DNA from 3 places in the Photobacterium sp. NCIMB 13483 genome. Region 1 is predicted to be linked to each of the others. Evidence: predicted binding sites of a transcription regulator. Region 1 holds the regulator's gene; each other region holds the start of a gene.
The links. The regulator PurR, encoded in region 1, represses purine synthesis genes. The targets are predictions, from matches to a motif close to TNANGNAAACGTTTNCNTNA.

Region 1 (4,211 bases):
GGTACATCTGTCGTGGTAATGCTATTAGCAGGTGTCGCAATTGGTGCTATTTCTGGTGCTGGTTTGGGGCTACTTAACTATATTGCCGATGATCAAGCGCTACGTGATTTTTCATTATGGTCAATGGGATCACTTGCAGGGGCGACTTGGTCAAGTATCTGTCTTGCCTTTGTGAGCCTCATTGTTATCTATTATTATTGTTATCGCCAAGCTAATGCATTGAACGCCTTTTTATTAGGAGAAGCTGAAGCTCGTCATATGGGTGTTAATGTTCAACATCTAAAGCGCAGTTTAATTATTGTATGTGCTGCTGGTGTGGGGATTACCGTTGCTATTACAGGTCCTATTGGCTTTATTGGTCTGGTGATCCCCCATTTAGGGCGCATGATTTCAGGCCCTAATCATAAAACATTATTGCCAATCTCAGCTATTCTAGGTGCTTTAATTTTACTTGTCGCAGATATGATCGCGCGTAGTGCTTTTGCACCACAAGAACTCCCCGTTGGTATTATTACCGCTATTTTAGGCGCTCCATTCTTCATTTATCTATTGAATAAACAAAAAGGCAGAATCGCATGACGGTAACCTCTGCACGCCCAACTGTCATTTCGGCACGTGATTTGCAATTAACATTGGCAGGAAAAGTATTATTAGATGACTTTAATATTGATATAAAAGCGGGTGAAATAACGGCGCTACTTGGGCCTAATGGCGCAGGAAAAAGCACGTTACTTAAAATACTCTGCGGTGAAATAACACCTGAAAGTGGGCAGGTTACATTTTTTAATCGCGATATTGAAGATTGGCAACGATCTGAACTGGCGTGTCATTTAGGTATTTTACCGCAACACAGTTCGCTGTCTTTCGCCTTTACCTGTAAAGAAGTGGTTGAACTTGGCACTATGCCGCTATGTTTGTCACGCCAAGAAATTGACGATATCACCCTCACAACCATGCGTAATACTGATGTTCTTCATCTTGCACCACGCTTATATCCCACGTTATCAGGGGGTGAAAAACAACGAATCCATTTCGCACGCGTGCTAACACAACTCAGTCAAGCTGATGATAAATGTATTCTAATGTTAGATGAGCCAACATCTGCCTTAGATCTCGCCCACCAGCATAAAACGCTACAAATGGCACAAACCATGGCAGCAAAAGGTGCCGCGGTTATCATCGTATTACATGACCTCAACTTAGCTGCGCAATATGCTCAACGTATGGTCATTATTCAACACGGTAAGATTCAAGCCGATGGATCACCATGGCAAGCATTACAGCCTGAAATAATTAACAATGTCTACGGTTGGAACATTTCCGTACATCCCCACCCTGTTCATGGTTATCCTTATCTACTATCCTAGTATTAAAGTTCATCGTCTTTTTGATTATCTCTTGTAAATTTCAGTAAAATTACTGAAATTTACGATTTTTTGTTGATAGTTATCAAATAATTTACTCCCAGACAATTGAAACGTTGCACTACGCGTAACACTCAGTAAAATGTGAACGCAAGCGATTACACTTGAAAAATATGCAATAATTATAAAGCCGCGAATAAATGCGGCTTTTAGTGTTAATACTATTTAAGTATGCAGTAGACACATTATTGGTGCCAAATTGAATAATTAACGAGAGACTTTACCGAAAAACATTGAATTATATTCATCTCAGTAATTACTCAATTTGGTACCTCACGATTAGCTAGAAACATCTCTAGCACCCATTATTAGAAGAATAAATATGGCAACCATTAAAGATGTTGCACGTATGGCTGGCGTTTCAACTACAACAGTTTCACACGTGATCAATAAAACGCGCTTTGTCGCAGAAGCAACACAGAAAAAAGTACTTGCTGCTGTTGAAGAGCTTAACTACGCACCAAGTGCTGTTGCGCGTAGCCTAAAATGTAATACAACCCGTACAATTGGCATGCTAGTCACTAAGTCAACCAACCCTTTTTTTGCTGAGGTTGTACATGGTGTTGAAGAGTATTGCTACCGTGAAGGTTACACGCTCATTTTATGTAACACTGAAGGTAACCTTTCTAAGCAATATGATTACTTGCGCATGCTTGCAGAAAAGCGTGTCGATGGCTTATTGGTAATGTGTTCTGATCTTGATCAGAAATTACTGGATCTACTTGAGCGTCAAAAAGACCTACCAATGGTAGTGATGGATTGGGGTCCAGAAAGCCCACATACTGATAAAATTCAGGATAATGCTGAGCAAGGTGGCTACATTGCGACTAAGTATTTTATCGATCATGGTCATAGCCGTATCGGTTGTTTATCAGGCCACAACGATAAATCAACGTGTCGTGAACGCCTAAAAGGCTTTAATAAAGCAATGGCAGAAGCAAACTTAGCGGTTAACGAAAACTGGATTCTTGAAGGTGACTTTGAGTGTGATTCAGCCGTTGAAGCTGCTGAGAAGTATATTGCAATGACAGATCGCCCAACCGCCATTTTCTGTTTCAATGATATTATGGCAATGGCACTGATCAGTACTTTTGAACAAGCAGGGTTACGCGTTCCTGGTGATATTTCAATTATTGGCTACGACAATATTGATCTTGCGCCTTACTTCGCGCCACCATTAACAACTATCCATCAGCCAAAGCGTCGTTTAGGTAAAACCGCCATTAAGATTTTAATGGAACGCATGAAGAACAAAGATCATGAACCTCAAATCTTTGAAATGACGCCAGCCATCGTTGAGCGCAAGTCAGTAAAGGATTTACGCTAACACGCCCCCTTTTGATTGAGCCAATATTTTTATTGGCTTTTTTATAGCTAATGAATTTCGCTCGATGATCCTACAAAAAATATCTTATTCTCAAAAACATGAACAAACTCACAGATTCATCAGCTTTAATTAATATTAAAACTTACCTTTTTAAAAGATCGAATATAATAGGTCTTGTAAATACATATAATAGTAAGCAAAAGACTTACAAATTATAAATAATACTTCTATATTGATAATATTATTTATAAAGTGATACATGGATGATTTAGAGTAGGAAAATTCTCTCGTAAATAACTTTAATAATAAGTCAATTTACGACTACTTTAATGTTAGGTGACACTCATTTATTCACCGAGTAGAAGTATGGATAAACCAATATTAAAAAACTCATTAAAATTATTAGACCATTTAGGTAATGTTAAATCGCGTTCTATGTTTGGTGGCTTTGGTATTTTCGCAGGCGAAGCAATGTTCGCACTTGTGGTTAATAATAAACTTCACCTAAGAGCAAACGCTAAAACTGAAGAGGAGTTTCAACAAGCGGGATTAGAACCGTACATCTATAAGAAACGTGGGTTTCCTGTAATAACTAAACATTACGCAATTCTTGATGAATGGTGGGAAGAACCTGAAAAAATAATAGAGCAAGCTAAATATTCTCTTGAAGCAGCACTTGCTGATAAAAAAGCAAAAGAATGTTGCGCGCCAGCTAGGATAAAAGATTTACCTAACTTACGCCTATCAAATGAAAGAATGCTCAAAAAAGCAGGTATTCAAACTATTGATCAACTATACGATCTTGGTGCACTCAACGCCTATAAGGCATTACAAAAAACACAAGAGGCATCATTAAGTTTAGAATTATTATGGGCTCTAGAAGGTGCTATACATGGCCAACATTGGTCTGTAATACCAGAAAGTAGACGTAACGAACTGCTCGCAAAACTATAATAAATATATTCGTCAACTGGCTAAGTGACGCTTAAGAATAAAGAGGCTCAGTGCCTCTTTAATTTATTTTATTCGATATCTGCATATAATCTTTCCAAACTATCCTTACTTGAACCTGCACTTCCTCTGAACACATCTTACTGTGTACATTAATTATACAGCACAATTAAAAATACACATTCCATGAAAAAATAGTTATCCAAGATCCTGTTTATTCTTTATATCGAAAATCATAGATACATCCTTCATAAAAACGTATTTTTAACGTTCTTGAACGAATATTTATCCAATACCACACTAAAGCATCATTCACCACATAAAATGTAACAATTCATACATTCATTATTGTTATTTGTTCTTTGTTATATCTAATAATTTTTTGAATAATAAAAATTTTTGTCATTAAATGAAATACAATATCACTTCCCTCGGTCTTGCTACTTAAGAGTCGATGTGATTCTCATTTAATAAGGACATACCTTGCGTATATTAACCAAAAAAACATT
Region 2 (4,211 bases), on a different contig from region 1:
ATTGTTAGCAGAAGACTTGAGATAATGTCAAATCTCTACAGCAATTTCAGTAAATTAAGCAGCAGGATTCATTAGATCGTTGAAGCTAACTTCTTTATCTGAAACCTGAGCTTTAGCTAGAAGTGCATCAATTGCTTGCTCTTCTAGAGCAACGTTGCGCATATTATTCATTAGCTGCTCGTTGCTTGCGTAGTATTTAACTACTTCTGTTGGATCTTCGTATGCAGAAGCCATTTCAGCGATGATTGCGTTAACACGCTCTTCGTCTGCTGTTAGTTCTTCAGCTTTAATTACTTCACCAACTAATAGACCAACAACTACACGACGCTTAGCTTGCTCTTCGAACAATTCACGTGGTAGTTCAGGCATGTTCTTAGCATCGCCGCCAAAACGTTGTGCTGCTTGCTTACGTAGTGCTTCGATTTCTTGATCGATAAGTGCTGCAGGAACAGTGATGTCATTTTGCTCAACAAGACCGTTAAGAACTTGATCTTTAATGCGGCCTTTAACAGCTTGCTTAAGTTCACGTTCCATGTTCTTACGAACTTCAGTCTTAAGACCTTCAACAGAACCGTCTTCAACACCAAACTTAGCAACAAACTCTTCAGTTAGTTCAGGTAGCTGTTGTGCTTCAACTTTGTGAAGAGTGATAGCAAATACTGCTGACTTACCTTTTAGGTTTTCTGCATGGTATTCTTCAGGGAAAGTTACTTCTACAGTAAACTCTTCGCCTGCTTTATGACCAACAACACCTTCTTCGAAACCAGGGATCATACGACCTTGGCCCATAGCAAGTGCGAAACCTTCAGCTTTACCGCCGTCGAATTCTTCGCCATCGATAGTACCAACGAAATCGATAGTTACACGGCTATCAGCTTCAGCTGCTGCTTCAACGTCAGTCCAAGTAGCTTGTTGCTTACGTAGTGTATCTAGCATGCCGTCAACGTCAGCATCAGTTACTGTAACAACTGGCTTCTCAACAACAACTTTGTCTAGACCAACTAGTTCGATTTCAGGGAAAACTTCAAAAGAAGCTTTAAATACTAGATCTTTGCCTTCAGCCATTTCTACTGGAGTAAAAGTTGGCGCGCCTGCTGGATTAATCTTTTCTTTAACGATAGCTTCGATAAAGTGGCGGTGCATTACTTCACCTAGGATGTCTTGACGTACAGAAGCGCCAAACATTTTAGCAACCATCTTCATTGGTGCTTTACCTGGGCGGAAACCGTCGAAACGACGAGTTTTAGCAATTTTACGTAGTTCAGCAGCAACAGCATCTTCGATGTTTGCAGCAGGAACTGTAATAGTTAGGTGGCGTTCTAGACCTTCAGTGGTTTCAACGGTAACTTGCATTATATTTAACCTCAAAACTTACTCAGCTTTTCTGAGTGGTGTTGCCGAACAGCCATTTACTGACGGTGGCATCCTTTCATGTTACAGCTCGAAAACCATAACGCCTAAATTCTTTCATCAAGATTCTGATAGTAGGTCACCTACTTATCAGAGCGCGCTATTATAACGACACGTAAGCGTGACGTCGAGGTAGATACCTTTAAACGCGAGCGATCTCTTTAACTGCCTTACAAGATAGGGGCTAGAAATATCATTTCAAGGGGAAAAATGAAAATAATCGCTTTAAAACCCTTTTTTTTGGTTTAAATGTCGGAAAAACGAGCTAATTAGGAAAAATTTCAACAATAGTAGAATAGAAAAATAGTCGTGAAATAGATCTAATACTAGAAAATAAGAGATTGATGAATCAAAGAAATGATAATGAAGAGAAGAGATGGTACGCCCTGCAGGATTCGAACCTGCGACCACATCCTTAGAAGGGACGTGCTCTATCCAGCTGAGCTAAGGGCGCATCATTGTGTAGCAAGGAGCTACGAGGCAGGATTATACGTAGCTGTAAGGTAAGGTCAATCCCTTTACTCTATTTTTCCGATATCAAATGGCTAACTGGTTAAATATACAACAAAAACACCCTGTTTAAGCAAATATTTCAAGCAAACCACGTCAAACATTCCTCCTCTTCCCTACTGATAATTTCTTTCGGCAACATTCTTTTTATTCGTCATTATTTACTCTTACCTTAATTCTTGATTCAATTTCAATATATTATCAAATAGCAAACGTTTGCTTAATGGTAATTACATTTGTAATCTGCCACAATATCAGCGTTGATACGTTAACCAACACAACAAAGGATCACCATGAGCGCTCAAATTATTGATGGGAAAATCATATCCCAAACTGTACGACAAGAAGTTGCTGCAAGAGTCAAAGCTCGCACCGATGCCGGATTACGCGCACCTGGGTTAGCGGTTGTTCTCGTAGGTCAAGATCCTGCCTCGCAGATTTACGTTGGTAGTAAACGCAAAGCGTGTGAAGAAGTTGGCTTTATTTCAAAATCATACGATTTACCCAGCACAGCATCTGAGCAGCAATTACTCGATTTGATTGATGAACTCAATCAAGACCCCACAATGGACGGTATTCTCGTGCAATTACCGCTACCTGCGGGTATGGATAGCACACGAATTCTTGAACGCATCGATCCAGAAAAGGATGTTGATGGCTTCCACCCTTATAATGTCGGCCGTCTTAGCCAGCGTATTCCTAAATTACGCTCATGCACTCCAAAGGGTATTATCACGCTTCTTGAACGTTATAATATTGAAGTGCGCGGTAAGCATGCCGTGATTGTTGGCGCATCAAACATTGTTGGACGCCCAATGACATTAGAGCTATTACTAGCAGGAGCAACGACAACAACCTGCCATCGCTTTACGCAAGATCTTGAAGGTCACATTCGCCAAGCTGATATATTGGTCGTCGCTGTCGGTAAACCTAATTTCATTCCTGGAGATTGGATTAAACCTGGCGCAACAGTGATTGATGTAGGTATTAATCGCCTTGAAAATGGCAAATTATGTGGGGATGTTGAATTTGATGTTGCTTGTCAACGTGCAAAGCATATTACACCAGTTCCGGGTGGTGTAGGACCAATGACGGTAGCAACCTTAATTGAGAATACGTTGCTCGCCTGTGAACAATACCATTCAGCATAAACACATGAGCGAACAACAATAGCGTATGATGGGATATACAAAAGCGAGTAGCAACATACTCGCTTTTTTATTGCTATTATTCTTTGTTTTTTACTAAATCAGTATTCTCTACACTGACTTTTACTTGTTTACCCAGCAAATTAATCAGCATAAATGAGCGTTTCTCACCATCAGGCTCATGATAAATAGCGTCAAGACCTTTAAATTTACCTTGCTCTAAGACTAATTTATCCCCCTGCTGAGGTAATGATTCAAACATATCTTTATATGAATCATTATCTTCATTAAGCATCAAATTATAAACAAGCTCTTCGCTAACAATTTGTGGCATTGCCCCCTGACGAATAAAATCTGCGACCCCACGCGTTGAACGTACCGTCGTGAAACTTAATTGTTCAGGATCAAAAGTAACAAAAACATAGCTTGGGAATAACGGCTCATAGCATTCACAACGTTTACCACGAACAATTTTTTCTACCACAACCTGAGGGTAATAACATTCAGCCCCTTGACGATCAAGATTGATCACTGCGCGTTCTTGTTCACTACGCTTACAATAAAGTAGATACCAATCTTTCATTATCAACCCCAATAAAATCTTAACTTTTATTAGTATATACAAAATTAATACTGATTTACATCTCTCACCTTTTACCTCGATTTTAGGATGGCATAGTGCCTTTATATTCTATGGCTATAGGTTTAAACGATATTATTGGCTAATATTCACCACTGAAATTGTAACATACATGAATATTCCCAACTGATGATATAAGCGACCAATATAAGACTCAAAAACAATATAAAAAGCTAATTTTAAAAGACAGAATAGTGTAAGATACAGCTCTGCATGATGAAATTTGATTTTTCATAACTGAGCAATAAATACACAATCGCTTATTTATCAGCTTCTTATAATGTTTTATTATTGTTCGTTAAATGTAAAAACTTGCAGTTAAATATATTGTGCTTTATAAACCTACATGAATGAGCAAACACACACTAATTAAAATAAAATAGAGAATCCTATGAGTCATAATAGTAGTGGTACCCTTCTGGGCCACCCAAAAGGCTTGTTCCTTTTATTTGGAACAGAGCTATGGGAACGCTTTTCTTATTACGCAATGCGAGCAATTCTGG
Region 3 (4,211 bases), on a different contig from region 1:
TGCAACATACCTTCAACGTAGCTACGACCAGAATCGATCAATGAACGAATCAGACATAGGATCGTTACTGTGTTTGTTTCAGTCGTGATTACACCCATGTTTAATGATGTTTCTACTACGCCTTCAATATCATCGCTCATGCGAATAACACCGTTAGGACAAACATTTAACGTATGCATTAAACGTGTTTGGTCAGCCAGTACCATAACATCGCTAGGTTGTGCACATGCTTCAGTAAATAAGGTAATGTCAGTTTCAACATGGCCTAATTCAGCACTAACGATTTGTTGGTAATGAGCAAATAACGTATTAAGCTTATCGATATTTGCCGCTGGTAATGTTGCAACAACGCTTGCTTCACGTGGTAGGGCATTACGTAAGCTACCACCAGTGAAATTGTTGATACGTAAATCAAGCTCATTAGCATGACCCACTAAGAAACGCGCCATTATTTTATTCGCGTTACCACGACCAGTATGAATATCACAGCCTGAGTGACCGCCTTTTAGGCCTTTAACAACTAATTTAATTGCTTGATGTTCAGCCGGAACAGCTTCGCGTTGAATATCAACGGTCAACGCAACATCAACACCGCCTGCGCAACCCATGTAAACTTCGCCTTCTTGCTCAGAGTCAGTATTCAATAGAATATCACCCTCAAGCCAGCCTGCTTCCAAACCAAAAGCACCTGTCATGCCTGTTTCTTCATCGATGGTTAATAATACTTCTAATGGACCATGTTCGATGTCTTTAGCCGCTAGAATGGCAAGGCAGGTAGCCATACCCATGCCATTGTCTGCACCTAGTGTTGTGCCTGTCGCCGTTACCCATTCACCATCAATAAATGGCAGAATTGGATCTTGAGTAAAGTCGTGGACAGTGTCTTCATTTTTTTGTGGCACCATATCAATGTGTGCTTGAAGTACAACGCCTTTACGGTTTTCCATGCCAGCTGTTGCTGGTTTTTTAATAATAACGTTGCCGGCATTATCACGACGAACATCTAATCCTTCCGCCTGTGCGAACGACACAATGTATTGTGCTAGTTGCTCTTCATATTTAGAAGGGTGAGGGATTGAACAAATCTGATCAAAGAAATGCCAAACAGCTTTTGGTGATAGTTGAGTAATTTCAGACACGGTAGCCTTCCTTTTAATATACGAGACTGGGCTAGTGTCATTTTGTAGGGTCTTAGCCGTAAAATGACAAAATAGGTAGCGAGTGTTTTTATCGCTTTGGTTTTAGCATATCACTCTGCCTTTAGGGGAGATAGGGCAAATAATAAAATCTTATAGCACTGATTTCTGCGATTATTACGGCACTGATGCCGTTATCCTCAATCATAATTGTGGTTATGTCTTTTATATGATCAAATGTGCTGAAAAACATCCAAAAAGAGAGGGATTGAAATATAACCAAATAATAATGTAATAAATTTACACGAAAAGCCATATCTCAAGTTAAAAAAGCAGAAAGTGTGATCTACTTAAAAAAAACGTTGTAAATTTATTTCATTTTGACTATAGTTTAGTCATGCCTAATTGATAGGCACAATGATTAACACGACATGTTCAGGATGAACCCGAGATATCGCCTCCAAGGAACCGAGAATAAGTGAGCCGCGATGGCAAGCCACTAACGATGACGTTGGTGTACTTATGACTAAGGTGATTTAAATGAAAATTTTTTCTTCAATGACACATTTTTGGAATAACCGTACTGTATATACAAGTAACTTCCATTACCCAACGCCGTACCGTTACTAATTAGATTTTATTGTTTTGTTGCTTTCAACGAAACAAATGCAAGTTTGTTCATCCCCTTAAATTAAGAATATCTCGATAACACTATCCAGTTATCTGCAACATTCTGCCGCCACTTCCCTTTGAAGTGGCGTTTTTTTAGCTGCTTTTTATGTTATACCCTCATTTTTATTCTGGTTATCGACCTTTATTAACACTTGTTTAGTTATTTAAAAAGTAAATGTTCAAAAAATAGCCATGGATGTTTTGTTTTTAATTAACTGATAAATATACTTTAAATAGACGTTACTTAAGTTATATCAAGACTGATAGTTATTGTTTTACGCTTTTCAACGATAAAATCTGGAAATTGCGTGATCGCATGATTATAATCAGCCCCGAAATGGATTGCGCAATCGTTTTCTATTTCTTGGCGTTGTTTGTTACTTTATTGCGTATCTCTAAGGAACCGAGAAGCATGCTAGAAAAGTTATTTAAACTCACTGAAAATGGCACAACTGTGCGCACTGAAATTATGGCAGGTGTTACTACCTTCCTGACAATGGCTTATATTATTTTTGTAAACCCCACTATGCTAGCCAGTACAGGAATGGATCAAGGTTCAGTGTTTGTTGCTACTTGTTTAGCGGCAATGATTGGCTGCTTTGTGATGGGTTTTTATGCTAACTATCCTGTCGCACAAGCACCGGGCATGGGACTTAACGCCTTTTTTACTTATACCGTTGTTTTAGGTATGGGTCATACATGGCAAGTGGCATTAGCAGCAGTATTTTTATCTGGCTTATGCTTTATTGCATTGAGTGTTATGCGCGTCCGTGAATGGATTATCAACGCGATTCCTCATTCATTACGTATCGGTATTTCAGCCGGTATTGGTCTGTTTTTAGCGTTCATTGCTTTGCAAACATCAGGCATTGTTGTGGCGAGTCCTGCAACATTAGTCACCGCCGGTGATTTAACCAGTTTTCCAGCAATAATGGCTGCACTCGGTTTTTTCCTGACGATTTCTTTAGTACAACGTGGTTTTAAAGCGGCGGTATTAATTGCGATTTTAATTGTAACTGCAATCAGCATTATTGTTGGTGAAGTGGATTACAACGGCATTATGTCAATGCCACCAAGCATTGCTCCAACCTTTATGCAGCTTGATTTTTCAGGCGCGATGGAAGTGGGGTTAATTTCAATTGTGTTTGCCTTTTTGTTTGTTGATTTGTTTGATACCGCAGGCACATTGGTCGGTGTTGCAACTAAAGCAAACTTAATTGGTGAAGACGGCAAATTACCGCGTTTAAACCGAGCACTATTAGCCGACAGTACTGCAACCTCGATTGGTGCACTATTGGGGACGTCAAATACCACATCTTTTGTTGAGAGTGTGTCGGGTGTCGCAGTTGGCGGTCGTACAGGTCTAACAGCCGTAACAGTTGGCGTGTTATTCTTATTAGCCTTATTTTTTGCCCCATTGGCTGGAATGGTTCCAGCCTATGCAACGGCGGGTGCGCTGTTTTATGTCGCGATTTTAATGATGTCAGGTTTGGTATCGATTGATTGGCGAGATTTAACAGAAGCGGCGCCGGTGGTGGTTGTGTGTTTACTAATGCCTTTAACTTATTCAATTGCGGAAGGTATTGGTCTTGGTTTTATCACATTTGCGGTCGTAAAAGCATTGAGTGGCAAGGGACGTGAAGTAAACATTAGTGTATGGGTTATTTCAGCGCTATTTCTTGCGAAGATTATTTTCTTATAAGCGTAATGTTATATACGTTTACATAAATTTATGCGGTTTTAAATCGCTGTTTCAGAGGTTGTTTTACTATGAGTAATAAATTCGTCATCACTTGGGATAACATGCAAATGTACACGCGCCAGCTAGCAGAAAAATTGCTACCAGCAGAGCAGTGGACAGGTATTATTGCAGTTAGTCGTGGCGGTTTAGTGCCAGCTGCTATTTTGGCGCGCGAATTAGGCATTCGTCATGTTGATACCGTATGTATCGCAAGCTACGATCATGATCACCAGCGAGATATGAAAGTGATCAAGCAAGCTGATGGTGACGGTGAAGGCTTTATCGTGGTTGATGACTTGGTTGATACTGGTGGTACTGCTGAAAAAATTCGTGAAATGTACCCACGCGCTAAGTTTGTAACAGTATGTGCTAAGCCTGCGGGTCAGCATTTAGTTGATGATTTTGTTGTTAGTATTCCACAAGATACTTGGATTGAACAACCTTGGGATATGGCGGTTACTTTCGTCGATCCTATTGCGAAAAAGTAATTCGTTTATTTCAGCACTGATTCAGCAATCAAGTTGTGTTGCGGTAATCATCGAGCTTGAAAACTAAGTTTTATCAAAGACGTCACGTTGTTGACGTCTTTTTTTATGGATTTTAGTTATTGGCAGCCGTTTAGGTATATTATCTAGGTCTATTAAGAGAAGTGATATATACGT

Region 2: the regulator PurR is predicted to act here: its motif matches at 2,125-2,144, upstream of folD (bifunctional methylenetetrahydrofolate dehydrogenase/methenyltetrahydrofolate cyclohydrolase FolD).
Region 3: the regulator PurR is predicted to act here: its motif matches at 2,151-2,170, upstream of C9I86_RS09205 (NCS2 family permease).

Annotation. Positions count from the first base shown of each region.
Region 1 covers NZ_PYLV01000011.1:9,523-13,733, reverse strand. Annotated here, with positions in the region: gene C9I86_RS10440 (iron ABC transporter permease) at 1-579, shown strand, start outside; gene C9I86_RS10435 (heme ABC transporter ATP-binding protein) at 576-1,367, shown strand; gene purR (HTH-type transcriptional repressor PurR) at 1,747-2,751, shown strand; gene C9I86_RS10425 (TfoX/Sxy family DNA transformation protein) at 3,118-3,705, shown strand; gene C9I86_RS10420 (carboxymuconolactone decarboxylase family protein) at 4,186-4,211, shown strand, end outside.
Region 2 covers NZ_PYLV01000012.1:11,460-15,670, reverse strand. Annotated here, with positions in the region: gene tig (trigger factor) at 55-1,353, opposite strand; tRNA gene C9I86_RS11005 (tRNA-Arg) at 1,788-1,864, opposite strand; gene folD (bifunctional methylenetetrahydrofolate dehydrogenase/methenyltetrahydrofolate cyclohydrolase FolD) at 2,214-3,071, shown strand; gene rfaH (transcription/translation regulatory transformer protein RfaH) at 3,148-3,651, opposite strand; gene C9I86_RS10990 (peptide MFS transporter) at 4,100-4,211, shown strand, end outside.
Region 3 covers NZ_PYLV01000009.1:31,959-36,169, reverse strand. Annotated here, with positions in the region: gene C9I86_RS09210 (aminoacyl-histidine dipeptidase) at 1-1,139, opposite strand, end outside; gene C9I86_RS09205 (NCS2 family permease) at 2,221-3,510, shown strand; gene gpt (xanthine phosphoribosyltransferase) at 3,579-4,037, shown strand.